One region of the Terribacillus sp. DMT04 genome, then DNA from elsewhere that is predicted to be linked to it. Evidence: riboswitches for the same ligand, from Rfam matches in the RefSeq annotation. Region 1 holds a riboswitch; the other holds the start of a gene.
What was found. Region 1 has a riboswitch for S-adenosylmethionine ahead of KS242_RS03300 (hypothetical protein). Riboswitches for the same ligand answer to the same signal wherever they lie in the genome.
Positions count from the first base shown of each region.

Region 2: linked by a shared signal. The riboswitch ahead of mmuP (S-methylmethionine permease) and the one ahead of KS242_RS03300 (hypothetical protein) in region 1 are both predicted to bind S-adenosylmethionine.

Region 1 is NZ_CP077639.1:592,501-608,926, reverse strand. It holds gene KS242_RS03375 (tetratricopeptide repeat protein) at 1-424, opposite strand, end outside; gene KS242_RS03370 (CPBP family intramembrane glutamic endopeptidase) at 758-1,483, shown strand; gene KS242_RS03365 (DUF4305 domain-containing protein) at 1,480-1,683, shown strand; gene KS242_RS03360 (tetratricopeptide repeat protein) at 2,100-3,137, shown strand; gene KS242_RS03355 (hypothetical protein) at 3,151-3,291, shown strand; gene KS242_RS03350 (hypothetical protein) at 3,536-3,823, opposite strand; partial or broken gene KS242_RS18275 (ISL3 family transposase) at 4,356-5,224, shown strand; gene KS242_RS03335 (hypothetical protein) at 5,524-5,793, opposite strand; gene KS242_RS03330 (glycoside hydrolase domain-containing protein) at 6,027-8,300, shown strand; gene KS242_RS03325 (hypothetical protein) at 8,825-9,511, shown strand; gene KS242_RS03320 (metal-sensing transcriptional repressor) at 9,770-9,961, shown strand; gene KS242_RS03315 (DoxX family protein) at 10,025-10,540, opposite strand; gene KS242_RS03310 (alanine/glycine:cation symporter family protein) at 10,800-12,251, opposite strand; gene KS242_RS03305 (isochorismatase family protein) at 12,539-13,096, opposite strand; gene KS242_RS03300 (hypothetical protein) at 13,241-14,206, opposite strand; SAM riboswitch class I at 14,289-14,394, opposite strand; gene KS242_RS03295 (Lrp/AsnC family transcriptional regulator) at 14,554-14,964, shown strand; gene KS242_RS03290 (MBL fold metallo-hydrolase) at 15,090-15,851, shown strand; gene KS242_RS03285 (DegV family protein) at 15,913-16,426, opposite strand, start outside.
Region 2 is NZ_CP077639.1:3,042,435-3,058,860, forward strand. It holds gene KS242_RS15725 (MFS transporter) at 1-7, shown strand, start outside; gene KS242_RS15730 (hypothetical protein) at 524-952, opposite strand; gene KS242_RS15735 (SDR family oxidoreductase) at 1,064-1,930, opposite strand; gene mmuM (homocysteine S-methyltransferase) at 2,009-2,944, opposite strand; gene mmuP (S-methylmethionine permease) at 2,904-4,322, opposite strand; SAM riboswitch class I at 4,414-4,518, opposite strand; gene KS242_RS15750 (beta-galactosidase) at 4,571-6,619, opposite strand; gene KS242_RS15755 (galactokinase) at 6,787-7,959, shown strand; gene galT (UDP-glucose--hexose-1-phosphate uridylyltransferase) at 7,974-9,467, shown strand; gene KS242_RS15765 (aldose epimerase family protein) at 9,464-10,495, shown strand; gene KS242_RS15770 (Ig-like domain-containing protein) at 10,866-16,426, shown strand, end outside.

The sequences.
Region 1 (16,426 bases):
GATTAAAATATGTCATCGCTTGGCGAAGATGAAATTCACCTATTTCAACAGGATCATCTAAATGACTCAGATACTTTTCAGCTTTTTCAAAGCAGTTAAGTGCTTCTGGATAATGGGTTTCGTTATAGAATAGTATGCCTTCAGCTAAGTGAAAATAATGTCGGTGGGTATCATTGAAGTGGGGAAGGTATGCTTTTGCTTTGTCAATGGAATTTGCGCCATTCACAGTATCTTTGTGCATCAAGTAAAAGCGACTTTCTAGCAGTAAAAAGTTAATGAGGGTCTCGGTTGTGTAGTCATTCATAAATCTCTTTAAACGTTCATAGATACTAGTTGCCGCTTCTCTTTTATCAAGGCGAATACTGATAGACCAATTGTCCATTTCAGCCGAAATATCGACTTGCTTGGAGATATTCTGTCCCATAATGCAAACTCCTTCTTAATAGTTATTTATTAAATGATTTTACCATTTTTTGCATCTATTTATATTGGGAATGTTTGTAGTTCAACCTCTATCAAAACAAGAATATAGAGGTTGATATTTCCTATTCTATTACATCTTAAATAGGAAAGTTACAATGGTGCTCATAAATACCACATCTACTTTTCTTTTTTTAACCCACTATTCAGCGCTTTGTTTCCAGGCTTATTTCGCATTTGCAGTTGTATAATAAGTAATACATGTGAGTTCCCTCTGACTTATGTTAAAATACGTTAGATGCCAACTACATAAGGTAAGGTGGAAGGAGTCGTTACATTGCCAGGACGCTATTGGTTTATTATTTTGACATACATTTTAATGCAGGTATCTTCATTTGCGCTCATCCCTTTTGTACCATGGATGGACGATCAAGGATTAGATCTCGCAACCGTTTCTTATTGGTGGAGTGTCATTAGCTTCTTTATTGCTGTTATCATTGTATGCATCCTGCTTCGTCAGGATATGCGCTCACCAGCAATGCGAAATGCTACTGGTATCGGTATGACACTCCTATGGATCATAATCGGATTCTTTGGTGCTTACTTTGGGCAGGTTATTGCTGGTTTAATTGAGATTTACGTATTAAACATCCGACAAACTTCTCAGAACACGTCAAATATAATAGATGCTATTCAGTCGGTTCCAGCTTTCGTAATCATCGTCGTTGTATTCGCACCTATATTAGAGGAGATAATTTTCCGTAAGATCATCTTTGGTGAGATTTACAAACGGACAAATTTCTTTGTGGCCGTACTTATTTCAGCACTTTTGTTCGGTGTTGTGCATGGTGACTTGCTGCACCTTTTGCAATACTTCGTGATGGGTGTTATCTTTGCTACACTTTATGTACAAACTAAACGGATTATTGTACCGATTATCACACACGGCTTAATGAATTTGATGGTCGTCATCATTCAGCTTAATTTGACGCCTGAAAAAATTGAACAGATGCAAAAACAACTAGAAAACATGCAAACAATCATCTTTGGAGGAATTTTATGATACGTACGCCATTGCCCTCAGCGATATTAAATCTTGTAATAGGAGTTCTTTTCATATCATGGGCTTATAACGATGTCGATAGTAACGGTTGGGGATTTTTCTCTGTCCTCTTGTCAGCACTAGCTGCTTACGATTTATATATGTCGTTCCGCTATTTCAGCCTGCATTTCAAGATTAAAAAAATGAATAAGAAGAAATAAGGAAAAACCAGCCGATTTGATTTGGCTGGTTTTCTCTTTTATATGCTGCTGCCTTATGAAAACAAATGATCTAAGAAAACTTCTACTCTCCCTAAATCTGTAAGCTTTTCATTACAAGTCTGACTGTCCTTACAAATATAGTTACCGCGATTCACATACGTCTCTTTTCCGCTTTTGACTCTAGTCACAAACAATCCAATTTTCTCAAGTCTGTTACATACAGCCATAAGAATAACCTGACAAAAACACTTTTCTCCTTGAACACTGCCACTGCGAACAATACCATACAGAAGACAAAAGTCATTGGTGGAAAGAAGGGTTTTACCCGTAATATAACAATATATATATTCCCAATTTTCCTATTAATAAAATAAGGTAGAATAGTCTTATAGAGAATTATCGATGGGAGTTGTACTATGGAACGTCTTGATACGATAGATCATCTTGAGAATTGGTCTGTGAGTATTCAGCTTGATAAAAAAGAAGTTGCTCGCAGCATTCATAAAGAGTTGAATAAACATACTGACCATTTTGATACACAAACACTTATCTCCTATTTTTTATTGGAAAGTCGGTATTATACGATTATTGGAGAACTTCAAGCAAGCAAGCGTTCGCTAGTAATAGCTAGGCAATATGAAGATAATTTCACTGAATTCCATAGATATCAACATTTCTTTGCTGAAGGAATTATCGACTATTACGAAGAATTATTCGAGGAAGCGTTAATGAAATTTGAGAAAGCCGAACAACATATAAGCTCAGTAATTGATCCAGCAGGGTTAGGAGAGTTTCATCTCATCAAGGCTATGACCTATTACTTTCTTGATATCACAGCTTTATCTGCTCTTCATGCAGCGAAGGCTGTCGAAAAACTTAATTCTATAGGAGCGCTAAATTTCCTATTGGCGCGTTCAGAGCTAGTTCAAGGAATGAACTACATGGAACTTTCTGATTATGAAACTGCTGAAGAGTATCTTCACAGAGCTCTAGCCACTTGTAAGAAAATCGAAAATGAAAGTCTGTTAGCATCCACGAATCTGAACCTAGGCCTCCTATACGTAACACGCGAATTGCCGGCAGTCGCAATTCGTTATTTGGAAGAGGCATTAGAGAAAAAGCAGGAACGTATTGAATTAAAAACGCTGTATTTATTAGCAGACTCCTATTGGCAGACAAACCAAACTGCGAATGCCATGAAAGCCTACACAGCAGGATTTCAAAAGAGTATAGACAGCAACAATACAAAAATGAAGTGGGAATTTGCTATGCTTCATAAGAAATATGAAGACAAGGTTAACTTTGAGAGCGTTTGGCAAGAAGGAATCGAATATTTTCAAAAAATTAACGATTTATTCAACGTTAGGCACTATTCGAAAGAGTTAGCTCAGTATTATACTGAAAACAAGCAGTATGAACTTGCAACCAGATATTATCTACTCGCTATAATCTAAGGAGGAATAAATAATGAAAAAAGTATTTTTTTCCGTAACACTAGTGGGGACGATTATCGTCAGTGGTTTGCTTGGAGTAGCAAATGAAGATGGCTTTGCAAGTAAGAAAGGCGACTTTGGGAGCGTGATCAAATCCTCGAATATCCTTAATTAATACAGGAGCAGTCTCTACTAATGGGGCTGCTTCTTTTTGATGCTTTTAATAAATAGGACACCCCAGCGTTAAGAATATCTAGGAACAGCAACGTTTACAGCTCTTGTTTTTCCGAAATGCGGACCTACTTGTCATGAGTAGGGAAATTTGATTGTGCTCCCTGCTATGAAACTGTTGAGCCATCTTATTGCCTGGCTCATATAAGGAATCAGCTCTCTTCAATTTGAAATAGGTTCTGATTGCACTATGCATCTGACACAATAATCTTCTTTTGCAAAGCTTTCGTGACAATATGCTGATAGCTTTCTTTATGAGGATTTTTAGCCAGGCGTTTATTGTTCAATTTCCCGATTCGCACCCGCACACCTTTATCTGTTATTAATAACTGTCTGTACGGTTCACTTTTTAAATACTGCTGAAACCAATCCGTTTTTCTCAATTGCTCCATGTTCTCTTGAATATCATCTTCTGAAACATTATATGCATAGGTATATGAAGCTATAAGGTTAAATGCGTCTACAAGAAACACCATATTAAATCCCCCTCCTAGTAAAATCTACGGTTAAATAAAACCTACATTAACAAACGATTGGCTGTTATCTTGCATACGAAGGGAATTGGAAAATGTTTCATTATTGTAAGATTTTTGGCTCTCCTTAACCAAGTGTGCTTGACATTGAAAAAAGCAGAAACTTCCTCTACTGTTTAAAGTGACGAAACCCAAACACAGAAAGGAAGTTCTGCTTGTATAAACAGTTTACTACAGATATTCTACACTTACCAAACTTTCAGCTAAATGGCCAGGGAGAACGTATGGAAGATGGATGGATCTTGGAGATGGAGCCTTTCCCCATCAATCATCTTTGCCCTTTGTGCTTCTAAAAGAGTGTGAATCATGCACGCATGCGCACGCGTGTGTTACGACACGCTTGGGTATCTACCGGAGAAACCATTTATATCCGAGTGCCTGTCCATCGGCAGCGTTGTGAAGACTGTGGTATCACGTGGACAGTGGCGTGGCCAGAGATTCCAGTTCGAGGTAAGTCACTAGCCATTTCAAAAAAATGATTTCCCAAAAGGGGCAAAACCAATCCTTTGAGTCGATTTCAAGGGAAATGAACGTTCCTGCCTCTACTGTAGCTTCCTGGTTTTACGCATATGCCGAGGAAACCTTGGCACGCCCGGAAGACTATGAAGCCCCTACAGCGCTTTGTATGGATGAGTTTGCCCACAAGAAAGGACATACGTACAGTATCGCACTGCAGGATGCGCATACAGGCCATATTTGGCACACATCTCCAGGAAAGAGTCGGGCACGCATACAGGCTGCTTTACGCGAGTATCCGTTTAAAGCGCCAAAAGTCGTGTCAACCGATCTTGCGCCTGGCATGGCACAGACTGTCCGGGAAGTGTGGCCCAGCACAGCCGTTGTGGCTGATAAATTTCATGTCATTCAGCTATTCACGAAAGCACTGGATCGCGCAAGAAAACTTAGCTGGCAAAACGAAGCCAAGCATAAACAGATAAAGCATCAACGTCGCTTATTGATGACGATGCCCAGCCGTTTAAAAGCGGAGGAGAAAGCATCTCTCGACAAGTGGCTGGATAAAAATCTAGAACTAAAAAGGCAATATGATGCGCTCCAAACATTTCGAGCTTTTATGATTCGACGGACTACCACGAGGCAGAACAGGCGTTAGAAGACTGGTGTAGCCATTATCTGTTCCATGGAGCCGGAGCGACTAAGCGTATTGCGAAGACGATTCTCCAATGGAAAAAGGAGATCCTCAACTACTTCGTGTACAACATAACGAATGCACGTCTTGAAGGAACGAACAACCTAATTAAAACGCTGAAGCGTCGGAGTTACGGCTGTCCCAATCTATATAAGTTCAACTTGCGAATTCGCATGGAATGTCGTCAACCTGCTTAGGAATTTGGAGCATACATACGTTAGAGGAAGCATCAAGCACCTTTTATTGTGGAGAACCAGATTTTTTAAGTGATATTCAGCTCAAACTATCCATACTATATCCTTTAGTCCGTTTTAATAGCAATTAAGGGGAACAACGTAATTATTTTCCCCTACCGAAGAAAATAATCATATCTAAATCGTTCATCATCCGGGCTGTTTAAACAGTTATCACATAACGAACTACTTAAAAATTGATGGACATAACGTTCTTTGAAGAAGTCTTTCCCTCTCTCTGTTACTTCCACCTTAAACGAGAGCTATTTCTTATTTTTTTCTATATCAAATCTAAGATGGTCTAAATCCCAAATATCATTGGAAGTATTAGAATATACTACTATTCTCAAACTATCGCCTTTCTCAAAGACATTAGTATCTTCTACTGGAATCTCATACATTTTTTCATTCTCTTCGATTACATCGATTGTATTTGAACTATTGCTCAGTTCGTTTACAGTACCTTCTATAACAAATGACTTTTTAAATTCTTCTTCCCCACATCCACACAACATTAATATAAATAAAGCCAATAATGTTATATATCTAATCCTAATCAGAATCCCCCCTCAGTACGATTGTCTCTGATTTATTCTTTCAAATAAAATATTTAACAGGTTGTAAATCAGTAATAATAATCGCTTTTATGTATTACATGGCTGCTAAATCATCATATGTTTTTAGACCATGGAAGTTCTATTAAATGAATCCCCTTTAAAGGCCTCTATTAGAAAGTAAATATCGAAAAACGAGAGGAGCATATTGAATGAATCAAATTATAGGAGATCAAAAGGTGTGGGAAACACAAAACTGGCTTAATGGAACATATAGAGGAAGACAGGGTTATCAAGTAATTGATGTTAATGGGAGAACGGGTTGGTCCACAATGTACGCTCTAACACGAGCTCTACAAATAGAGCTTGGCATTGGTACACCTGTCGATAGCTTTGGGCCTACTACATTACGTCTTTTAAACAACATGGGGCCAATTTCAAAAGGTTTTAACGAGAATACCAATATAGTTAAAATCATCCAAGGCGGACTATACTGCAAAGGATACAACCCTGGTGGTATTACTGGAACATTTGGAGATAACACAAGTGCCGCTATTAGTAGAATGAAAACAGACATGGGATTAACCGATCCTGATGGAAGTATGACAGCAAAAGTGTTTAAAGGTCTATTAACAATGGATCCATATGTACTATTAAGTGGTGGCAGTATTCTAATCCGCTCTATACAACAATGGATGAACAGAAAGTACATCAACCGAGAAAACTTTTATTTTATGCCATGTGATGGTTTCTATTCAAGGAACGTTCAAAAATCTCTAGTCTATGCTATTCAATATGAACAAGGACTCAGTGATTCTATAGCTAACGGTAATTTTGGTCCTACAACACGTTCCAACCTCCCTACTCTTTCTGTAGGTGACACAGGAGATTTCGTTAGGTTATTTCAAGCGGCAATGATCTTTAATCAATTTGATGTAAGTTTCGATGGCGCATTCACGAGCGCAATAAGTTCTCAAGTGAAGAATTTTCAAGGTTTCACTAAGTTAAATACTACAGGTATTGCAGATTACCAAACATGGTGTTCTTTACTCGTCAGTACTGGTGATCCGACAAGAAAAGGTACTGCTTGCGATACAATCACTGAAATAAATTCTCTAAGAGCAGAAGCGCTTAAAGATGAAGGTTACGAAATCATTGGGAGATACCTTGTTAATGTACCTGGTGGACTCAACAAAAGATTACAGCCAGGTGAGCTACAAACAATTCTGAATGCTGGATTATCTATTTTCCCTATCTATCAAACTGTCGGATCACACGTTGAATACTTCACTCAAGAACAAGGGGAAAAAGACGGCAATAGTGCTACTATTGTGGCACAAGGATATGGCATTCCTCAAGAAACCACAATATATTTTGCTGTTGACTATGATGCTTTTGGAGATGAAATCACTAGTAATATCATTCCTTATTTCAGGGGAATAAATGCAACATTGGGTAATAATTATAATGTAGGTATTTATGGACCACGTAATATCTGTATCCAAGTATCAAATCAAAACTTGGCAAAGTATAGTTTTGTAAGTGGGATGTCTACTGGATTCAGCGGTAATTTAGGTTATCCACTACCCGAGAACTGGTCCTTTGATCAAATTTCTACTATTACAGTTGAGAATAGTAGTACAGCTATTGAAATAGATAACAATATTAATTCGGGAAGAGATAAAGGGGTTAGCTATCTAACTACACCTTCCGAGGAAAATAGGAGTTTCTTTGAACAGTTAAATGATGTACAAAATATTGCTCGGGCCTTTGATCCAGACGTAAATAAAGCCAATTACCTTCTTACCCACTGGTATAGACAACATGATTACACTAGCGCTATGTGGACAGCTACTTCCGGACTTATTGACAATGAATTTGTAGACTATGTCAATGAACAAATCGGTAGTGATATTTACAATATAACTGACCCGATTACGGGCTTTAAAATTGGTTCCGAACATCTTTATGCAACATTGTCCGGGGAATTATATAGCTATATTGATGTTGGAGACAAAGCCATTAAAGATTTTGCCGGCTGGGCTGGAGATCTTGCGACTGTCAATATTGATGTGTTTAATAATATGGATAGCTCTACTTTCGACGGCGATGCGTATGAATGCGCCAAATACTATATTGGCCACGAAACAGACGGTTCATTTACGTTAGATGATCTTCTAGGTGACGTTGACGCATACAATATAGCTCAAATGGTGCTAAATCAATCTCTTACAATATACGATGCTACTGTCAAATATTACGATGAAAATGTACAAAAAAGATTTACTCTATTTTTCGAAAATCGATTTGGAGGTAGCGTAGAAACTCTGGAAGCTGAAGTTGCACGGTATGGCTATGAAGCAGACCCTGTGATAACTGCTATGAGAGAACTTCTGCAGAGTTTCTCGGTACCAAGTGAGGTAGAAGTACGGGTTGCAGCAGCATTCGAAGATGTAATTAGACAGAAAGTAATCGAAGAAGCTTAAGCGAGAAAGAGTGTAGAGATTTTTATATCTCTACACTCTTTTATGTAATAATGATATTCTGAAGAAAATGGTATAGAAAGGATTTATTATGCGTCAATATTTCGGCATTTTCTCATTTTTAATATCTCTATACATTATTTTCTTCTATAAAATAAATATGGTAATAACTTTAGTGTTATTTGCGACCGCAATAATACTAAATTATAACGCCCCTCCTGGTTTCTTTAAGAAAATTTCAACTATCATTTTAGTTATACTTTTGATTATTTATATACTACTAATTATAGTAATCATTATACTTGGATTTTCAATATCCAAAAACCCCTATCCGAATTGAATGATTAAAATGATACTATTAATTTTACATCTACTCGATTAGGATTCCTTCGAAACTTTACCAGCATTAAAAGAGTCCTGTGAAATCAGACTGGTCAAAAGAACCAAGTGTTTGATTACGATTAATAAAAGAATAAAACCACTTTTACTAGATATAATAACTTTAAATATGGACGTGACGTAGAATTATGAGAGATGGTTACAAGCTTTTTATGAATAAGTTCAACATAGACGAGGAAGACCCTATAAAATTCGAAATCGATGAGACTATATATGTAATTGATCCAGTAGTGAAAGATGAATGGGAACTATTAAAAAGTAATATATATAATGGAAATCAAAAAGTGTTTGTTAGGGGCTACGGAAGAGACGCTGAAGGTACAGAATTATATATGAGCTTATATAAAGAGTTGTTTGGTCATAATAACTTCTTTAAAGATGCTACTAATAACGCTGAGCCCACTAAACTAATCAGAAGGTTGACCGGCTATTCAAGACAAGAAAAGCCAACGACAAAATATAAAAGGTTGAGGAACTACCAAGTATCACACATTTTCGGTAAAACTAAGAATCCTTTTGCTTTTACAGCCCCGTGGAACATTGTGTATGTGCCAAAAATAATGGATCCATTTACTGGTCATGAAAGCAAAGGGATACTAACAGAAAGATTTCAAAAGGATTTCTTGACGCATTTCTATAACTATTACAAAGATTATATAGAGGAATTTAATAACATCATGTTTGAATTAAGTCCTCAAGTTGATAAGTACTTAGAGGAAAATGCAGACTTTATTACTGAAAAATTTAAAAGTGATGCTATAGAACAGTTCAGTCCTATTACAAAATGGAGTGAACTTGGTGAGATTCTTATATAGATGTTCGCTAGTTGTATAGACCAGTAAATTACCGAGAGAGCCCTCCCTTTCCGGTTTTCTACAGATTGGGAGGAAATCTCGTTAGTCTACCCTACACTTAAGCAGATATCGATATAACATCATCATCCTCGTGTGTCTCCTCATCAGGAAATTTACTGCACATAGACATTCATTGACCCCGACCGGTATAAAAGATTTGATACGGAAGGAGTGATGGAACGGAAGATAAGAAACCGAGTGAAGCGTTAAGAAGGACAATTGCGCGGCCTTCTTAAAATGATGAAAGAATACAAAGACTGCAAAGATGTGATCACGCAGTTATCTGCTTCCAGAACAGCAGTTGACCGTACAATCAGATTGATTAGAAGTTCCAACTTGGTAGAATGTGTACGAGCAGCAGCGGATGCTTTTGTGAAAGAAATCATCGTTTCGCTCGTAAAGAGCCGATAAGAAGTAAAACACGCAAAACAGGCAGCCAGTACAGCTGCCTGTTTTGTCTATTTTATATTCTTATTAAGATGTGACCGGCTTTGCTGGCCGTTTTGGTGTATGCTTTGGCAAATGCTTGCTTAGATAAGGCATTACCCAGCGATCCAATCCGTAACGTCCGGCATTGGCGCCAGCGATAAGGAGGAAGACAGTTAACAAAACCATCTGGGCATTCGTGCTGACCGTGCCGCTGAATAGGAAAGCGAAGTTCATCGTGATGGCCATGAGTGCGGCAAAGTTAGTGAAGACACCTAGTATGAGTGCGATTCCGACTAGTATTTCACCCCACATGACGAGAAAGCTGAAGAGTCCTGCATTTGGCAAGGCGACCTGTTCTAAGAATACTGCCCACCAGCTTTGCACTGCTGGGTGATCTCCGCCAGCTTGTGCAACTGCACCTTTCAGGAAGCCGCTCGTATCGAATCCGCCGCCTGTCAGTTTACCTAGTCCTCCAGATAGCCAAGCATACCCTAAATAAAGACGAATCACGGTCCACAATCCAGACGCCACTCTGCTGTTTCGAATCCATTGCACAATCATTATTTCCCACACTCCATTCATGAAATTAGTTTGTTAATCTTTTCACATAATAGATGAAGAGGGATTAGCGCTTTTCCTTCTACACTTGTAGTATAAGCGAAATAACCATGCTGCGCTTCTATTTGTGAACGTTTTCACAAATTCGTAATACTCCTTTTACAGTTGTGTGAACACAGTTAAAATAACGTTTACTAGTGCGTACATGAGCTCTATATCAAATGAAAAACCAAGGATGCATACACCCTTGGTTTCCATTGGCTTATACCGTTTTCCGCTGCATCTCCTCTTCCAGCTCCCGCTCTTCCCAATAATCAGCATTCTTAATAGCTACTTGTGAAGGGCGGAAAACAGGGTCCAGTCCTTGCTTCTTTTGTTCCTTGTAATCTTTGAAAGCGATGATGGTCGGTTTGTACAGCAGGATGACAGCAATTAAGTTAACCCATACCATGAGACCGAGACCAATATCTGCTAATGTCCAAGCAAAGCTTGCCGAACGTACCGTCCCTAAGAAGACAGCTGCCAGGAACAATGGTTTCATGATGTTAGAGAAAATCTTCCGTTTCTTCCCTCTAACAATATAAAACAGATTTGTTTCGGCGATATAAAAATAAGCAACGAGTGTCGTAAAAGCAAAGAAGAACAAGGAAATAGCTACAAATGCGGAACCAAATCCGCCAAGTACACCGTCAACTGCCGCTTGCGTATATCCTGCTCCAGCTTCCATTCCATTTGCATAATCAACGATAAATCCGCCATCGGGACTTTCCACACTGTAGTTGCCTGTCATTAAAATCATCAGCGCAGTAGCTGTACAAATGAGCAGCGTATCAATGTAGACAGAGAAAGATTGCACTAAGCCCTGTTTTACTGGGTGTGACACTTCGGCAGCGGCAGCTGCTTGAGCTCCTGTTCCCTGACCTGCTTCGTTGGAATACAGTCCGCGTTTTACACCCCAGCTAATCGCAGCGCCAATAATACCGCCAAAAGCAGAATCAACACCAAATGCGCTAGAGAAAATAAGCGCAAAAGTACTTGGAACTTGTTCGATATTCGCAAAAATGACGATGGCTGCTACAAGTAAATAAAATAATGCCATAATTGGGACTACATAAGAAGCTAAAAAGGCGATTCTGCGGATCCCGCCAAAAATAACGTAACCAACAATTGCGACCAAAGCGATTCCTGTTATCAATGGTGTGATGCCAAATGCGTTATCCATACTTTCTGCAATGGCGTTTGCCTGTATGCCAGGTGTTAACAAACACGTTGAAACAGCTGCAACCACTGCAAAGATATAGCCGTACCACTTCCATCCGAGACCTTTTTCTGCATAATAAGCAGGTCCGCCGCGGTATTCTCCATCTACTCGCTTTTTATAAATCTGTGCAAGTGTTGATTCAGCAAACGCTGCTGCGGATCCGAAAAAGGCAATGAACCACATCCAGAAAACAGCTCCCGGTCCTCCTGCAGCTATCGCTGTTGCCACACCGGCTATATTACCCGTTCCCACCCTTCCTGACAATGCAATAACCAGCGCCTGAAAAGGGGATACGCCGGAAGCAGAACTTTTGCCAGTGAATGTTTGGGTAATCATGTCTTTAAAGAATCTTACTTGCAAGAAACCTGTAGCAATAGTATAAACTCCTGCCACCACAGCGATGAACACTAGCATCGGCACACTCCATAGATATTCGCTAACCTTCCCCAACATAGCTTCAAAGCCCAATAGAATTCCTCCTGGAAAGATGTATTTAAGACGTCGTATGCGTTTATTATGTCGGAAGTGTCAGGAGGTTGCATGCTTTTTGTAAGGTTATCTACGTAAAATAATTAATTTTTCAGAAAATAAACCATTATTGATCTCTGTCAATGATTTCTAGCACGATTGTCTAACAATTCGAAGCAGATATTTTAGTTTACAGAAGACAAAAGCCCTTCTAAATAAGACAGCATTATGCTGCTGATTCAGAAGGGCAATTTCATACTTATGTGATTCTCTTATCGAAATGTATCATGGATTGGGTGGAACAAATCCTCCGCTGCTTGGCGTACAATTGAGAAATGATCTACATTATAATGTCCGTGCAAAATTTGATTATGATGCTGAATGATTTGCTCTGCACTTAGCACATCAGATCCTGCTGTGGCATGACCATCCGCAACGAGTGTCACATCCATTCCTTGTACCGTTGCATAACGCACAGCTGTATCTATGCAATGCTGCGTTTCACAGCCCATGATGACAAGATGGGCGATGTCTGCCTGCTTTACATACGCCAGCAGACCTGTACCGTGAAAGGCATTTGTTGCTTGTTTGTTAAAGATTGTCGCTTCTTCTGGCACAATGATTTGTGGGTGAATAGCAAAACCTGTTCCTTGGCCTTCTGCTACATCCGTATCACGTACAAACAAAATGTCAGCGCCCGCGGCTTGTGCTTTGCTGATGACTACATTAATTTGCTGTAGCAGATTCTCCTTCTGATAGACAGGTCTTTCACCTGCTTCGCCTTCAATCAATGCATGCTGTGCATCAATGATCAGTAGTGCTTGCTTCAAAGACAGCTCCCCTTTATCTGGTTGCTAGAACCTTCCTGCATTGCGACTTGGTTAAGTTTTGACTCTTTTTCATCCGTAACCGCCTCCTTTTTACTAATAATTTCAGTATATAGGACAACTATCTGAGACGCATAACTTATTTTCTTAAAATTGCAATTCTTTGCTGCGTAAAAGATATGTCTGAATCAGCTGCGTGGTATTCTCCAAATCCTTGATTGAAACAACTTGTGTTGTCTGATCCAGATGCTCTATTGGTATATTGAGCACGCTTATTGGGGTCTTGGTAGACAGTTTCTTATATCGATGCTGAAATAAAAACTCCAACTGAAACGCAATGTCATGCGCGATTGCTAAATCAACTAAGAGGTTCTTCAGCGTTTGGTTAATGGGAATCGTTTTGTCTGCTACTTTTATAACGACACCGCTGCCCAGCTTAATGGTTTCCTTACTTTTTTGGGAAGTGCTTGGACGCGGTACAGAGCCGACATAGAATGCCGCTTCTCCTTCTAGCTGGCTGAGGAGCAGTTTTTTGTTTTGAGAAGGAAAAAAGATGACGGTAATTTCCCCATCGCCAGGCTCCCATTGCTGGAGCAGTTTTATGGCAATAGCTGGTGCGATTTTATTGTCCAGTCCTTTGCCGACAACTCTGCCGCTCACTTCGTCCCCAAGATACAGCTGGTCATCATAGCATGTCACATAATTGCCCGTTTCCACTCCCATTTGATGTGCCTCTTGTGCTGTATTCGCACCAATATCAATAACAGCTGCGTGCTCTTCCGCTTCACTTGTCACGACCACACCTTGCAGCAGCCCCTTCTTCGTCTCCACTTGGACTGACTGGCCTAGAGCGAAGGTTAAGGAAAAGTAGTTTGCATCTGCTGCAAGTGCGCCGAAATCCGTCACAGCTGTCACAACATGCACTTCTTCCTTCACCTCTGCCAGCAGTGTTATTTTCGGCGCATACCTCTCCCCAAATTTGCGGACAATAAGATTCCCTCGTTTGTCAACGTGCAGCTCATCAGCAAACGGCGTTATCTTTTCCACTATTTGCGACACAAATGACTGACTGCACCCTTTGTACTTGGATAGATCACGTATTAATTGAAACATATTGTGTTCCCCTCTCTGTAAACGACAGCGGGACAAATACAAAAGCCTCTCGGACAGATGCGTCGAGAGGCTTCCTCTATTCATCTTATCTGCCGGTAATCAAACCGATGGATGTAGCACAGTATCTGTTAACAGACCTGATGCTGAGGTTTCACAGGGCCATATCCCTCCACCTCTCTGGATAAGAAACATATATAGTTTTAAGGAAGTGTAGCAAACGTTTTCGGTATTGTCAATATACCTTATCGGAATAATCGGAAATAATATTCCTTTAGCTTCCTTTTTCCTCTCTGGTATAATGCGATTAACAAGTACGCCTATAAACAGGTCGTAAAGGATGTTATAAGATGCTGGATGCCACCGATCAACAAATACTAAAAGAATTAACAAAGAACAGCCGGATTACGATGAAAGAACTTGGAGAGAAAGTTCATCTTTCTGCTCCTGCCGCTGCAGCAAGAATTGCCAAACTGGAGGACAATCATATTATCGAGGGCTACTCCATCCGAATTAACCAAGATAATTTAGGATATCCCCTTCATACATTTTTGACGATCTTCACCAAGAATACGAGCCACCAGCCTTATTTGGCTTTTCTTCAAACAAAACAACTGTTTATCGTGAACAACTATAAAATAAGCGGTCAAGGCTGTTACTTGCTGGAATGCCGTTTTCCATCACAAGCAGATTTGAATCAGTTTTTGAATGAGTTAAATGACTATGTGAATTACAATCTCTCTATTGTTATTGATCAATAAAGCAACACATATCAACTAACTCTTTCGAATCCAAAGCAAAAGCTTTAAAACACGTTAGAAAAGCCATGTATGAAATAATTCTCCTATTCTAAACTATACATACTTTGAAAAAGGGAGAGAATACCATGCATGTAAAACTAATTCGGAATGCAACACTTGTCGTTGATTATGCAGACAAGAAATTTTTAATCGATCCAATGCTAGCCGCAAAAGGAACATATCCGCCATTTCCAAACTCTGTTCGACAAGATCAATATAATCCTCTCGTTAATTTACCGGAGCCCGTGGAAAACATTCTTGACGGCGTTGATGCTGTTATCTTAACGCATTTACATCTGGATCACTTTGATGAAAGCGCAAAAGAATTGCTGCCAAAGGATATAAAGATATATGTTCAAGATGAAAATGATGCAAATGAGGTTAAAGCGAGCGGCTTTACAAATGTAGAGATTCTTACAGAAAACACAGTCTTGGATGACATACAGTTAGTGAAAACAAAAGGAGAACATGGGCGCGGAGACATATTGAAGCTTGCTGGCAATGTTTGCGGGGTAATCTTGAAGCATGCGGATGAAAAAACACTGTATATTGCCGGAGACACCGTCTGGTATGCGGCAATACAGGATACAATTGCAAAGCAGCAGCCTAAAGTCATTGTCGTCAATGGCGGCGATAATCAATTTCTCGAAGGCGGCTCCCTTGTAATGGATAAGAAAGATATTTTAGAAGTGGCCAAAGCTGCTCCACATGCAACTGTCCTCTCTGTCCATATGGAAGCTGTTAATCATTGGGGACTATCAAGAGAAGAACTTCGGCATTATCTTGTCGAAAAGAAGATAGCCGATCAAGTAATGGTACCTAATGATGGCGAGTCCTTAAAACGCTAATCGTGTTATGTAAAAAAGAGATGAACGCAGAAGCGCTTATCTCTTTTTCTTATATCGTATATTAATCGGCTGGCATCCAGCTCGCGCCAATGCCGCCGCGGCCAAAGTGAATGGCCATCACGGTGCTTATCTCGTTGCCGATAAAAACTTCTACTTTATCTCCGTAAACTTCCATCGCATGCTTCAATTCATGTGCAAGGTCAATCGAGTTCACATGCGTAATTCGGACAACTTGCTTGCCTGTTTCAGCGATATTATGCCCCAATTTCTCGATCATCCACTTCATTACCCGCTTCTTTGTCCGAACTTTTCCCACAACCTCCAGCTTCCCATCCATTAAACCAATAATCGGTTTAATATGAAGCAGGTTGCCGATTCGAGAAGCCGTTTTAGACATTCGGCCCGAACGTACAAGTGTAGTAAGGTCGTTGATGGTTAGGTACAAGTGTCCTTGTCGGCAATAAAGCGAGATTGCTTCTAAAATTTCCGTAAGGGGTTTGTCTTGCTCAATGAGTTGACAAACTTTTATGACAATATTTTCGACACCGATAGACGCTGTATTGGTATCAATTACA
Region 2 (16,426 bases), 950 kb from region 1:
CTCTTAATCGGTAATTGGATGATTACCAGTTAGCTAGATTGGGTATCTTATAACTACAAACCCAATCACAAGGAGGATTAATCATGAGTTCATTAACCAGAGACGTTTTCACTACCTATGCCGAGGAAGATTCATTCGAGCTAGAACCATACTTAGATCATCTGTTTGAAATGAATGAAGAGGAATCCGATAACGAATAAAGCAAGAGAAGCAGCGAGTGCAAGACAGCTGCTTCTTTTTAATGTGCCTACTATTTCTGCTCTTTTTTAAAAAACCTTCACCTTTTAGGTTTAACTTTCTGCACAGAGGGAATAATTCATGTAACCCCCTTAACTAAATTTTTTACTTAAACTGTATTCAACGTTTTGTTGGATACTTTTTTGTGTAAAAATACGGAATGCAATATGCCTGTAGCGTACCTATTCTCCAATTCTTTTACGTTTCTAAAAAAACACCAAACTTACATACATCCTCTTAAGCGAGATTGCATATAAGTTTGGTGTTTTCCAATTATTTTCTGTCATTACACACTAAAGTCTTCTGTAATATAACTTTGGTAAAACTTATTCGAAGGTACTTCGTAGCCAGTTACGGTGCCAAAGCGCCTCATCATTACGGCATTCCAGGCTAAGAACCAATCCCGATCTTCGTGTATCTCATCAAGCAGCATTGGTGTCATTTCCACTCGCCCATCAAACAGATGAGCTGCCAGCTTAGCTAGGCGAAGTAAGTCGGAATCCAGTTCATAGTCATTTAACATCCTTTTATATGCAAACTGGCAGCTCTCAATTTGAAAGTACGATCTGAACAACTTGTCCAGCCTGCTGTCTCCTGCCATTAGGTATAGAACAGCAAGGCACCCTTTATTCTCCAGAGCTTCTGCATTCTTAACGTCCGCTCTTAATAGTTGATATTTGATTTCATGATTTTCATCATGGAATTTAATATACACATTTCCCCCTCCTTCCGTCAGTTCTGCGTGTCACCTGATAAAATTGTTGTTCCCTATCCTGGCTGCATTAAACAAAAAAGGCCCTGTCGGAAACCGACAAGGCCTAAATAATTAAGATGATGTGTAAGAACCGCCGTTAATATGGATGGCTTGCCCTGTCATATAAGAAGCTTCATCTGAAGCAAGCATCACATAAGGCCACGCATGTTCAGATGGCTGACCTGGACGGCCCATTAAGCTGTCTTGGCCAAACTGTTCAATTTTATCTTCGCCAATTGTAGCTGGAATGAGCGGTGTCCAAACCGGTCCAGGCGCAACCGAATTGGCGCGAATCCCTTTCTTGATAAGACTTTGTGCAATACTGCGTGTCCACGCTGTAATTGCCCCTTTGGTCGCAGAGTAATCCATGAACATTGGATTTCCGCGATAAGCATTAATAGAAGATGTACTTATAATCGAGTCACCAGCTTTCATATGACGGACGGCAGCTTTCGTTAAATAAAATTGGGAGAAGAAATTGACTTGGAACACTTCCTCAAATTGCTCAGAAGAAATCTCCAAAACATCCTCTCTCACATATTGAATTGCTGCATTGTTTACGAGAATATTAATCTTCCCAAATTCCTCAACTGTCTTTTCGACTAAGTTGATACAATGCTCTTCAACTTTAATATCTCCCGGCAGCAGCAAGCAGCGTTTTCCTTCCGCTTCTACAAGTCGCTTCGTTTCCTCTGCATCTTCCGTTTCATCAAGGTAGGAAATGGCAACGTCTGCACCTTCCTTAGCATATAAGATCGCTACTGCACGGCCTATACCAGAATCTCCGCCAGTTATAAGGGCTGCTTTTCCTTCCAATCTGCCAGCACCTTTATAGTCGAGCGGCTGATTCGGCAATGGGTCCATCTTCGCTTCTATCCCGGGTTGACGATCCTGCTGGTGGGTACTAGTTTGGCCATTCATCATATCTTTTGGTTTCATGGGGAAACGCTCCTTTTTCTTAATAATGGATACATTACTTTTCCTCTGTTTCCCCATTACAAAACGTCAATTGCAATTCTAACGCCATTGCTTGGTCAAGTGCTGAATCTGCTGCGGCGTCGTGCGGCAGCACCCACCAATAATTTGCGCACCAGCTTTATACCATTCCGAAGAGCAGCCAGCCAGTGTTTCCAATCCCTCTGTACCTGACCATGTTTTAGACACTGCATCATACTGTTCACCTGAGTTTGGATAAACAATGATAGGTTTTAATGTATGTTTTCTTAGTTCTTTCACAGCGTCTGTCACTACCGAAATTGGCGCACAGTTTAATCCAATTGCTGCAATCTGGTCACTGCTAGCCGCCAATTCTGCACAGCGGTTAAGAGGAGTTCCATCACTAATATGATGCGCATCCTGATGCGTAAACGTAAGCCACGCGGAAGAATTCGGATATTCTTTTAGCAAATCAATTAAGATTTCCGCTTCTTGTAACGATGGAATTGTTTCAAAAGCCAGCAGATCGGCGCCAGCTTCCAGCAAAGCTTGCATACGCGGTTTATGAAAATCTTTCAGTACCTTATCGGATACTTGATAATCTCCTCGATATTCCGAACCGTCTGCCAAAAAGGCGCCATATGGACCCACAGATCCTGCAACGAGCGGTAACACTTGATTAGGAACTTTTGCTTCTTGGCTATAAATCTCTCTTGCTTCTGCTGCTAACTTAACTGTTTTTCCAATCAAGTTCAGCGCTTCTTCCTCCTCCAGCCCCCGAGACTGGAAACCCTCAACAGAAGCTTGATAGCTGGAAGTGATGGCACAATCGGCACCAGCTCGGAAATAGTTCAAGTGTGTTTGGCGAATCAATTCTGGCTGCTCCAAAAGAATGCGTGCTGACCATAAGGGATCCTCTAGATTGCATCCTTGTCTTTCTAATTCTGTTCCTAATGCACCATCAAGAATCATTACTTTATGCTTGTTCAGCAGTTGTTGAATCGGATTGCTTGGCATGACGTTGTCTCCTCTTCTTTGTATATTCGGTAATATAATAAGCAGCGTAACAAAATAGCACGAATGGGATTGTACAATACAAGGCAATCACTTGAGTAGGATCAAATGCGATACCGATAACAGACGCCAGGCATAACAAGAAAGCTGTAATCGGCACAACTGGATACCATGGCGTTCGGTAGCCAAGTTCTTTGTCCGCATGCCCCGCTTTGCGAAAACGGCGCCGGAAGAAAAATTGAGATAAAGCAATACTCATCCATACGGCTACAACCGCAAGACCAGAAACAGATACTAAAACAAGATAAATAGTTTCCGGCGCAATGATACTCGACAGTAAAGCGAGTGCTCCCCCTCCCATGCTCCAGACAGTCGCGCGCAGCGGGATACCCTGTTTAGAAAGCTTGGCAAAGTACTGCGGAATAAGCTTTTTATCTCCCAATGACCACAGCATTCTGCTCGAAGCATATAGCCCTGAATTCGCAGCCGAAAGGATTGCTGTTAAAATAACAAAGTTCATCACATCCGCAGCATATGGTATCCCAACGCGTGACAGCACCGTTACAAAGGGACTTTCCAGCACACCGGCTTCTTGAAAAGGAAGCAAGGCGGATAGCACTATAATGGTCCCGACAAAGAAGATAACCAGTCTGATGACTGTGGTACGAATTGCTTTTGGCACGGTTTTCTGCGGATCTTCTGTCTCTCCTGATGCAATACCAATTAACTCGGTACCAGAAAAAGCAAAATTAACTGCCAACATTGTCAAAAGAATGGCAAAAGCTCCATTAGGCAGCAATCCAGCATCCGTAAAGTTCGTAAACAATGGTGCCGTTTCTGTATCGTGCATCGGGATAATTCCGAAAATGGCAGCTGTGCCAATTAAGATAAAAAGAATAATAGCAGCTACTTTTACGAATGAGAACCAAAACTCCGATTCAGCAAAAAAGCGCACGGCAACACTATTTAAAAAGAAAACTAAACCAGCAAACAGCGCACTCCAAATCCATACATTGATCTCTGGAAACCAGCGCTGCATAAGCAGTCCGGCAGCTGTAAACTCTGAGCCTAAAGCTACTGTCCACGTCAGCCAGTACAGCCATGCAACAACATATCCTGTTGCTGGTCCTATGTATGTATGTGCATAGCTGTGAAATGCTCCTGTTTCAGGCATATGTACAGCAAGTTCGCCTAAGCAAAGCATAACGAGGTAAACAACTAACGCTCCAATTAAATAGGCTAGCACCGTTCCAAAAGGACCAGCTTGTTGAATTGTATAACCAGAGCTTAAAAACAACCCTGTCCCAATGACACCACCGAGTGAAAGCATAATAAGATGACGCGTCTGCATGTGTCGTTTAAAATTTCGTTTCGATGTCATATGACAGCCTCATTTCTATCAATCTAAGTATTTTGTCAACAAAAAAAGCACACCCAAGAGGATGTGCTGAACTGACAAATAATCTGCGAACGTCTCATCTATCAGGTGGCATCCACCCGCTGGAATTAGCACAGTATCCTTGCGACCTGTTGCTGAAGCTTCACCGGGCCAGTCCCTCTGCTTCTCTGGATAAGATTATGGAATTGCATTTACAATATCAGCGGCTGTCAAAAATGTCAATAAAATATTTAGAATTGAAGCACTTTTACTTCATATGGTTTTAACAAATAGTGCCCTTCTAATGAGCCACCTTGAAGTATATCTTGATATGTTTGATCCATTTCAATTGCTTTTTCACTTTCACTAAAGTTCATGATAAAGACAAAAGTGGTGTGGGCATGAAACCGGACTTGGACAGAGACATCTGCTTCCTTCTTAATACGAACAGGCGCAACGATATGCTCCTTTAACAGCAACTCCTCGTAGAAATCCTCTTGAAATGCATCTTCCAGCCTAGCACCAATATAATAAGCACTGCCCTCTCCATAAGCATGTTCGGTGATAGCAGGTGTGCCTGCATAAAAGTCTTTTTCATAGCTGCCAATTGCCTTTGCTCCATGAAGTTTTAATACAGTGGCATAGTCTTTTAATTCATACGCCTTCCCTTTGTACTCTACACTGTTGCGATCCGCCGGGTACAGCGTGTCTGTTTCGGCAGGACGCAATCCAAAGATATCTGCGAGTTTTTCCTGCCAAGCACCAGGGTGCACTAAGTCATGCTCGTCTGCCACACCGCTAATATAGGTCATCACGAGTCGGCCGCCCGCTTGCACAAACTTCTCTAATTTTTCTGCAGTCTTGTTTTCCATCATATAAAGCATAGGTACAACCAATAGCTTATACTTTTGGAAATTGTGTGTTTTTCCAATCACATCTACCGGGATATCACGTTTCCAAAATGGCCGATAATGTGCATGCATCGTCTTGATATACTGCTTGGAATCCAACCCATATCCTTGCGCATCCTCTAGCGCCCAATCGTTTTCCCAATCATAAAGCAAAGCCACTTCCGCCGTCCGATGCGCACCTGCTAAGCACGCCAGTTTTTCCATGTTTGCGCCGAGTGCTGCTACTTCACGGAAGACACGGTTATCCGGCGAACGATCATGATCGACAACAGCTCCATGGAATTTCTCCGTTGACCCACGTGATTTACGCCACTGAAAATATAAGATGCTATCCGATCCATGGGCAATCATTTGCATCGAGGAGAGTATATGCATTCCAGGCCGCTTTGCTTTGTTCACCGGATGCCAGTTGACCATACTCGGTGTGTTCTCCATTAAAAGAAACGGCTGATCTTTCATCGTACGGTACAAGTCATCGATAAACCCTACCTTCATTGCCAGTTCGGCTGTTGTTTCCCAATCGTTATGCCAAGTCGGATACGCATCCCAGCTGATTACATCAATTTTATCTGCAAATCGCTGATAATCCAGACCACGGAATGGTATTAAATCTGGGGTGTCTGCCATAAAATTTGTCGTTACCGGGATATCCGGTGTAAGCTCACGAATCGGAACCATCTCATTTTCCATGAACCGGATCGTCTGATCTGTCACGAACCGCCGCCAATCCAAGCGCAAACCATGGACACCATCCTCCCCATTCGGTGATGGAGATTCTACTTGTTCCCAATTTGTAAAGGCATGGCTCCAGAACGGCCCCCACCACGCATCATTTAACGCATCCAAACCGCCATCGTAGCGCTCTTTTAACCACTCACGAAAAGCAGTCTGACACCGATCACAATGACAATCACCGCTGTATTCATTGGAAATATGCCATAACAGCAACGCTGGATGCTCGCCGTATCTTTCTGCTAGTTTCCGATTCATGTTTTGGGTCTTTTCTAGATAAGCAGGAGAGGTGAAGCAATGATTATGCCTGCCACCATGCAGCTGCTTGACTCGAGCTGCGTTAACCCGAAGAACATCAGGATACTTTTGTGACAACCACGCTGGACGCGCTCCGCTTGGGGTAGCCAGAATTACCTTCCCACCAAAAGCATGAATATCATCGAAAATCTTATCCAGCCATTCGAACGTGTACACACCTTCCTCCGGTTCCAAAGCACTCCACGCAAATATACCGATAGAAAATGTATTCGTGTTTGCTGCTTGCATGAATTGAATATCTTCTTTTAAGACATCAGGATATTTCAGCCATTGATCTGGATTATAATCTCCGCCATGAAGCAGAAATGGTACGTTTATATTACGTTTGTTGTTTGTCATCTCCGTTTCCCCCTGCACTTAGTAAGCGTTTACAATATATGATACGCCAATCATCTCTATTCTCCTTCTTAAAAGAAGTAATCCTTGCTACCCCCTTACGCATATAGTACACTAACCGTAACTTAATTAATTAAATTAATAAAGTATACCAAGGAGGTTATATCATTATGACGAATATCCCTAATTTGACAGCTGAGTTCCAGAAGATCTTCCAAACAACAGAAACACCTCGCCGCTTCTTCGCTCCGGGCAGGATCAACTTAATTGGTGAGCATACGGATTACAATGGCGGTCATGTCTTCCCCGCAGCCATTTCCTATGGTACGTATGCTCTAGCAGCTAAACGCCAAGATAACTTACTGCGATTTTATAGTATCAACCTCAATGAAAGCGGTATCATAACTTCTACTTTAGAAGATCTCAGCTATCGTGACGAAGATGACTGGGCGAACTATCCAAAAGGCATGCTGCTTTACTTACAGCAATATGCTGACAAAATGAATGCTGGCATGGATATTCTTTTTTACGGAAATATACCGAACGGCGCAGGCCTCTCCTCTTCTGCTTCTATTGAACTTGTAACCGGCGTCCTGGCGGATCACATGTATGACATTGGGATTGACCGAATTCCACTCGTTCAGATTGGGCAGCGCGTTGAAAACGACTATATTGGCGTGAATAGCGGGATAATGGATCAATTCGCAGTCGGCATGGGTAAACAGGGGCACGCTATACTGCTAGACTGTCAATCGTTAGATTACCAGCATGCCCCAGTAGATTTAACCGAGCACGTCATCTTGATAGCGAATACGAATAAACAGCGGGCACTATCAGGTTCGAAGTATAACGAACGCCGCTCCCAATGCGAAGCAGCACTGCGAGATTTGCAGCAGCAATTGTCTATTCAAAGTCTCGGAGAACTTACACCAGAAGCATTTGAACAGCATTATACACTGATTAGCAATCCAACCCACATAAAGCGCGCCCGTCATGCCGTTTATGAAAACAATCGAACAATCGAGGCCTTGAAGCGGCTGCAGAAGCATGACTTGACCGCTTTCGGGGAATTGATGAATGAGTCGCACCGTTCATTGCGGGATGATTATGAAGTAACTGGTAAGGAACTAGATGCACTTGTGGAGGCTGCCTGGTCACAACAAGGTGTTCTTGGAGCCCGCATGACAGGTGCCGGATTTGGCGGCTGCGCCATTGCGCTTGTTGAAAAAGACAAAGCAGACGCTATCCAGGCAGGGATTCAACAGCGTTATGAAGAAGAAATCGGATATAAAGCAACTTTCTATACGGCAACAATTGGTGATGGCGCTAAAGAACTAGCATAAGGGATGTGAGACAGATGATTTATTCAGATATCGAAGCTTTATTGGAACAAACATGTCAAGAAGGTTTAATCAAGGAACGAGATAAAACGTATGTACGTAACCAAGTGATTCACTTGCTCGGAATGGACAATTACCCAATGCATAAAATACTGACGAGCGAAGGATCTATACCTGATTTAGTTGATCGCATAATAGATTACGCTGTTAATGAAGAAATCATTGATAATGTACTAGATGAGAAGGAGATGCTTGCTGCATCCTTAATGGATTGCTTTATGCCTCGTCCTTCTACTGTTCAGACACTATTTGATCACTATTATGACGAATCACCTGAAAAAGCAACCAACTATTTCTATAATCTAAGTAAGAACAGCAACTACATTCAAATGAATCGAATCAAGAAAAACATTTCTTATAAAGCGCAAACAAAATACGGAGAGATGGATATTACCATTAATTTATCCAAACCCGAGAAAGATCCAGAACAAATCAAACGCGAACGAATGATAAAACAAGACGTTTCGTATCCTGCTTGTGTGCTGTGTAAGGAGAATGAGGGCTACGCGGGGAGAATCGGCTACCCTGCACGTTCTAACCACAGACTCATTGAACTCTCCTTGCAAGATGAAACGTGGTACCTCCAGTACTCTCCTTACGTGTACTATGAAGAGCACAGCATTGTGCTGTCAGAGGAACACCGCGACATGAAGATAAATGAAGAAGCATTTGCCAGATTGCTCGAGTTTGTCGAACAGTTTCCCCACTACTTTATTGGTTCTAACGCAGATTTGCCTATTGTGGGAGGTTCTATATTATCGCATGACCACTACCAAGCTGGGCGATATACATTTGCTATGACAAATGCAGAAGAAAAGTACACATTTTCTATACACGCCCACCCTGAAGTGAAAGCTGCCGTACTCAATTGGCCGCTCTCTGTCATTCGGCTGCAAGCGAGTGACAAAGAAAAGCTGACTGCAGCTGCTGAGAGTATTTACTCGTTTTGGTATAACTACGATGATTCCAATGCAGAGATTCTCGCTTACACAGATAAAACACGCCATAACACGATTACACCGATTGCAAGGAAGCGTGATGATTTGTATGAAATAGATCTTGTTTTACGCAACAACCGAACGTCCGCTACGCATCCGCTTGGTATCTTCCATCCACATGCAGATGTTCATCATATCAAAAAAGAAAATATTGGCCTGATTGAAGTGATGGGACTAGCGGTACTTCCTCCCCGGCTCAAGGAAGAGCTGGAGACAATTTATAAATTCTTAGCTGGCGAAGTGGAGGAAGTAGATCCTGCCCAACAGGACTGGGCGCAAGAACTGCGCGATAAGCATGGTTTTCTGCACAACCTGGAATACGCAGAAGAAGTAGTTCGCAAAGAGTTAGGTGAGAAATTCGTCCGAGTGCTTGAGGACGCTGGTGTTTTCAAAGATGATGAAACCTTCCAGCGCTTTATTACGAAACTAAATCAGAAAGTGGTGTCGAATTGATTGAAAAAACTCCATTACAAGATGATTGGACATTATATACAGTTACCAATTCAAGCGGCATGAAACTTGAAGTACTAAACTTCGGGGGTATTATTACTTCTTTAGAAGTTCCAAATAAGCATGGAAAGTCAGAGAATATCGTGCTAAGTTACCGCAATTTGGAGGATTACAAAGATAATCCGAATTACTTTGGCGCGCTTATCGGACGAGTAGCTGGTCGTATAGAAGATGCCCAATTTGAGTTGAATGGCAAGGTTTATCCACTGCCCGCAAACGAAGGCAATCACCATTTGCATGGCGGGCCGGAAGGGTTTCATCAAGTTCTTTGGGATGTAGAGACTTTCGAGCACGACCGAACGAATGGCCTCCGACTTTCCTACACAAGTGCGGATGGTGAAGGAGGCTACCCTGGTAAATTAAACGTAGTCGTCACGTACACATTGACTGAGGATAATAAGTTCACCATTCTTTATGAAGCGACGACTGATCAAGCTACACCTGTGACACTAACCAATCATACCTACTTCAACTTGAGCGGCGGCTTAAAAAGATCCATTGCAGAACAGCAAGCAATGGTTGCCAGCAGTTATTTCACAGAGCTAGATGAAGAGCTCATCTCTACAGGAAAGCTGTTGGATACGGAAGGCTCCCCCTTCAATTTGCAATCATTTAGAACGCTAGCCGATATTTTCAGTGCATCTCATGAACAGCTTCGGCTGGCTGGAGAAGGTATTGATCATTACTTTTTGTTCTCTAACAACGAGAAACCGAAAGCTGGCTTATATGATCCGGCAAGCGGCCGTCTAATGACAATCGACTCCAACCAACCGGGTGTTGTTTTGTACACGAGCAATGGTCTTGATGATACATTGGAATTAAAAGAACGCCAATCAGAGAAATATTTAGGAATATGCTTTGAAACGCAAGCTTTTCCTGCCAGCTTGCATCACAGCGGCTTTCCCGATATTATTCTGCAGCCAGAAGAGAAGTATGAGAAAGAAACTATCTTCTCTTTTTCTATTAAATAAAAATCTAAGGAACAGCTAATCATTCGATTAGCTGTTTTTCTGTGTCTTACCTCCTAGTATAAAAACCCTTCTTAACGAGCGCATTTCGCTCTGCCTCTCTTTAACGGTTACCTTTTCCCTAGATGAAGTCTTTCACAAAAGGTACTAACCTATCAAAATATCCATTTTATAGTGGTATTCTTTGAATTTTACACAAAAATTCTTTATTGTATCGACTAATGTTACGCAGAAGTTACATTTTGTAACACAATTCGCAGCAATATTGTACATAACGAGGAGGTTGCGACAATCTAGTTGATGAGTATCTCGATTTTGTTATCAGTCGTTTAACCCTGCATCAGCCAAACTACTAACGAAAGAAGGTAAAAGGATGGGCAAACAAAAGAACTATGACCACAAAAAGAATATGCAGCGAAAAAACAAACTGCGGATGGCAAAGCGCTCCTCCGCTCTTCTAACTGCTGCGGCAATCGTTGTCACTCCTTACGTATACGATTCTGAGCAAAAGGTGCTCAGCAAGTACACTGCTGAAGCTGCCGATATAGCTGTTCTGGGCAACCAAACGCTAGGTGCCACTTATCAAGACGGTGTGCTGACACTTCGACTTCGCGGGAATCAGTTAGCGAATATCGGTGCGATAAGCAATTACTCTCCTAACTTCCAACTGCCTGAAGAATTGTCTGGTCTATTGCAGAACCCTAATATTCGCAGCGCAACTACTATTAATTATTCCATTCCTTATGCGGGTGTAGGCGGTATTGCACTTAATCATACTGGTACAGTGCAAGGATCTAATATTACGTTCAACACTGCTACCAACTCATTTGGAGCAAATGTCCGACACACACTCGGACTTTCTGTAGCAAGCCCAACTACTTTTACAGCTCGTATTAACTTGCGCAGCTTAGGAATTACAGAACTTCCAACGGCACCTGACGGCCGGTTAGATTTCCGTGGTGTCACAACAGATTCTCTTATCGCTACGGTAGATCTGCTTAACAGAAGAGGTGCTGCGGCATCACTTGCGACAGGAATATCCGATACACAACCTCCGGAAGCTCCTGTTCTTAGCGCTGTGGATAGTGATGATACAACTTTATCTGGTACTGCTGAGGCAAATGCACAGATTAATATCACCTTGCCTGATGGTTCGACTGCCACTGCCACTGCCGATGCAAACGGCAACTGGTCAACTGCAATACCAGAACAAGCGCCAGGCGGAACTATTTCTGCCACTGCGACCGATGCAGCCGGTAATCAAAGTCCAGCTGGCACAACAACCGTGACAAATGCAGATACCGAAGCACCTGCAGCTCCGGAAATTGCACCGGTTGATAGCGATGATACTACTCTTTCCGGTACTGCAGAAGCTGAATCAACAATAACAATTACGCTTGCAGATGGAACTGTTATTAAAGCAGAAACCGATGCCAATGGTAATTGGTCGGCTGAGATTCCAGCACAAGAGCCGGATAGTGAGATTTCTGTCGTTGCAACGGATGCAGCTGGCAATCAAAGTAACCCTGGCACGGCTGTAGTAACAGATGTCGGCGGTGGCGCAGATACAGAACCGCCAGCTGCTCCCGTTATTGCACCAATTACCAATGAGGATACTACGTTAACAGGTACAGCTGAAGCAAATGCTGACATTGTCGTAACATTGCCTGATGGTACGACCTCCGAAACAACTGCGAATGCAGACGGCAACTGGGCTGTTGACATTCCAGCTCAAGAAGCAGGATCTGATATTTCTGCTATTGCAATCGACGAAGCTGGTAACGAGAGTGACGCTGGGACGGTTACAGTAACGAATGCAGATACTGATGCACCCGCCGCTCCGGAAATTACTCCAATTGATAACGACGATACAACTCTTTCTGGTACAGCGGAACCTAACACAACCATTTTCGTGACATTACCTGACGGTTCGGAGGCAGAAGCCGCTGCGGATGCAGACGGCAACTGGACAGTTGATATTCCAGCTCAAGAAGCAGGATCTGATATTTCTGCTATTGCAGTCGATGAGGCTGGTAACGAGAGTGGCGCTGGGACTGTTACAGTAACGAATGCAGATACTGATGCACCCGCCGCTCCGGAAATTAGTCCAATTGATAACGACGATACAACTCTTTCTGGTACGGCGGAACCAAACGCAACAATTATCGTGACATTGCCTGACGGTTCGGAAGCAGAAGCCGCTGCGGATGCAGACGGCAACTGGACAGTTGATATTCCTGCTCAAGAAGCAGGATCCGATATTTCTGCTATTGCAGTCGATGAGGCTGGTAACGAGAGTGACGCTGGGACTGTTACAGTAACGAATGCAGATACTGATGCACCCGCCGCTCCAGAAATTGACGCTATTGATAGCGATGACACGTCCCTTTCTGGTACAGCAGAACCGAATGCAGCGATTGATGTTACGTTGCCAGACGGGTCAGTTGTTGAAACGACTGCGGATGCTGACGGTAACTGGATGGTTGATATTCAAGCCCAAGATCCTGGCAATATCATTAACGTAACAGCCACGGATGATGCAGGAAATGAGAGTGCAGCGAGTACTGCAACTGTAACGAATGCAGATACAGAAGCACCGGCTGCTCCAGAAATTAATCCTGTTGATAGCAATGACAATTCTCTTTCTGGTACAGCAGAACCAAACACCGACATTGAACTTACATTTTCTGATGGTACAAAAGTAGAGACAAGAACAGACGCTGACGGTAACTGGGATATAGAAATTCCTGAACAAGAACCCGGCAGCGAGATTTCCGTTGTGGCAATTGATAATGCAGGAAACCAAAGTGATGCAAGCGTCGTGGTTGTAAATAATTATGATTCAGCCCCGCCAGCTGCTCCGGAAATCAATCCGATAAATAGCGATGATACATTCATTTCCGGTACGGGCGAAGCAAATGCAACCATTATCGTTACGCTTCCGGATGGAACTACAGTAGAAGCAATTGCCGATTCTGACGGCAATTGGAATGCAGAGATTCCGGCTCAGGAACCCGGCGATGAAATCTCAGCAATTGCAATCGATGAAGCTGGCAATGAAAGCGAATCCGAATCTGTTGTAGTAACAAACGCTGATGTTACTGCTCCTGCAGTACCTGATATCAATCCGATAGATAGCGATGATACTTCCCTATCTGGTTCAGCGGAAGCAAATTCTGACATTATCGTAACGCTGCCAGACGGAACGGAGGTAAAAACTACCGCGGATGCGGATGGCAACTGGACGGCTGAGATTCCAGTTCAAGATCCTGGCGCTGTGCTAACTGTTGCAGCTGTCGATGAAGCCGGAAACCAAAGCGACAGTGGTGCAATTCAAGTTACGAATGCAGATACAGAGGCACCAAATACACCTAATATTGACCCAGTAGACAGCGATGACACTTCTCTTTCCGGTACGGCAGAAGCGAATACAGATGTTATCGTAACGCTGCCGGATGGCTCTGCTGTTCGAACTACCGCGGATGCGAATGGTAACTGGTCGGTTGATATTCCGACTCAAGATCCTGGCAGTACGCTTTCAGTTGTAGCTGTTGATGATGCTGGCAATGTTAGCGGGAACGGAACAATTGCTGTCACAAACGCAGATATTACTGCTCCTGCAATTCCAGAAACCAACCCGGTAAACAGCGATGACACTTCTCTTTCCGGTACAACGGAAGAAAATGCGGACGTTATCGTAACGCTGCCTGATGGTTCTGCTGTTCGAACGACTGCGGATGCTGATGGCAACTGGACGGTTGACATTCCGGCTCAAGATCCTGGCAGTCAGATTTCTGTTGTGGCTGTTGATGAGGCTGGCAACGTAAGTGAAGCTGGAACAATTGCTGTCACAAACGCTGATATTACTGCTCCTGCAATTCCAGAAATTAACCCAGTAGACAGCGATGACCTCTCTCTTTCCGGTACGACGGAAGCGAATGCGGACGTTGTCGTAACGCTGCCGGATGGCTCTGCTGTTCGAACTACCGCAGATGCTGAAGGTAACTGGACGGTTGACATTCCGACTCAAGATCCTGGCAGTCAGATCTCTGTGGTGGCTGTTGATGAGGCTGGCAATACGAGTGAGGCTGGAACAATTGCTGTCACAAACGCTGATATTACTGCTCCTGCAATTCCAGAAATTAACCCAGTAGACAGCGATGACCTCTCTCTTTCCGGTACGACAGAAGCGAATGCGGACGTTATCGTAACACTACCTGATGGTTCTGCCGTTCGAACTACTGCGGATGCGGATGGTAACTGGACAGTTGACATTCCGGCTCAAGTTCCTGGCAGCACTCTTTCAGTTGTAGCTGTTGATAATGCTGGCAATGTTAGCGGGAACGGAACAATTGCTGTCACAAACGCAGATACAACTGCTCCGATAGTTCCTGAAATCAACCCAGTGGATAGCGACGATACTTCTCTTTCCGGTACGACGGAAGAAAATGCGGACGTTATCGTCACACTGCCGGATGGTACTGCTGTTCAAACTACCGCAGATGCCGAGGGTAACTGGGCCGTTGACATTCCGACTCAAGATCCTGGCAGCCAGATTTCCGTAGTGGCGATCGATGAGGCTGGCAATACGAGTGAGGCTGGAACAGCGGATGTTACCAATGCAGATGTAACCGCACCAGTTGTTCCAGAGATTAATGCAGTAGATAGCGACGACACTTCTCTTTCCGGTACGACGGAAGCAAATGCGGACGTTATCGTAACACTACCTGATGGTTCTGCTGTTCGAACTACTGCTGATGCTGACGGTAACTGGGCGGTTGACATTCCGGCTCAAGATCCTGGCAGCACTCTTTCAGTTGTAGCTGTTGATAATGCTGGCAATGTTAGCGGGAACGGAACAATTGCTGTCACAAACGCAGATACAACTGCTCCTGCAATTCCAGAAATTAACCCAGTAGACAGCGATGACCTCTCTCTTTCCGGTACGACGGAAGCAAACGCGGACGTTGTCGTAACGCTGCCTGATGGTTCTGCTGTTCAAACAACTGTGGATACTAACGGTAACTGGACGGTTGACATTCCGGCTCAAGATCCTGGCAGTCAGATTTCTGTTGTGGCTGTTGATGAGGCTGGCAATACGAGTGAATCTGGAACAATTGCTGTCACAAACGCTGATGTTACTGCTCCGATAGTTCCTGAAATCAACCCAGTGGATAGCGACGATACTTCTCTTTCCGGTACGACGGAAGCGAATGCGGACGTTATCGTAACGCTACCGGATGGTTCTGCTGTTCGAACTACTGCGGATGCTGATGGCAACTGGACGGTTGACATTCCGGCTCAAGATCCTGGCAGCCAGATCTCCGTTGTAGCTGTGGATGTGGCTGGCAATACGAGTAATTCTGAGACAGTCACCGTTACCAACGCAGATACCGAAGCACCAGCTGTACCTGAGATCAATTCAGTAGATAATGATGATACTTCTCTTTCCGGTACGACGGAAGCAAATGCTGATATCATCGTCACATTGCCAAATGGTTCTACTGTTAACACAACAGCTGACGCTGACGGTAACTGGTCAATTACTATATCGGCTCAAGAAGCAGGAAGTGTAGTCTCTGTTGTCGCAATTGACGAAGCAGGGAATGTGAGCGGCGCAAATACAGTTGAAGTAACGAATTCTGATACAACCGCTCCAGAAGCACCTGCAGTTAATCCTGTAAGCTCAGATGATACTTCTCTTTCCGGTACTGCAGAACCTAATGCAGATATCGTGGTTACGCTACCTGATGGTACGATAATAAATACAACTGCAGGTGTAAATGGAGAATGGACCGCTAGCATCCCTAACTTAGACGCTGATGAAACGATTTCAGTGGTAGCTGTTGATGATGCGCGTAATGTCAGTGAATCTGTCAGCATTACAGTGATGCCTGGTGCATCAGAAATTCCTGCACCTCCTGTAGCAGCACC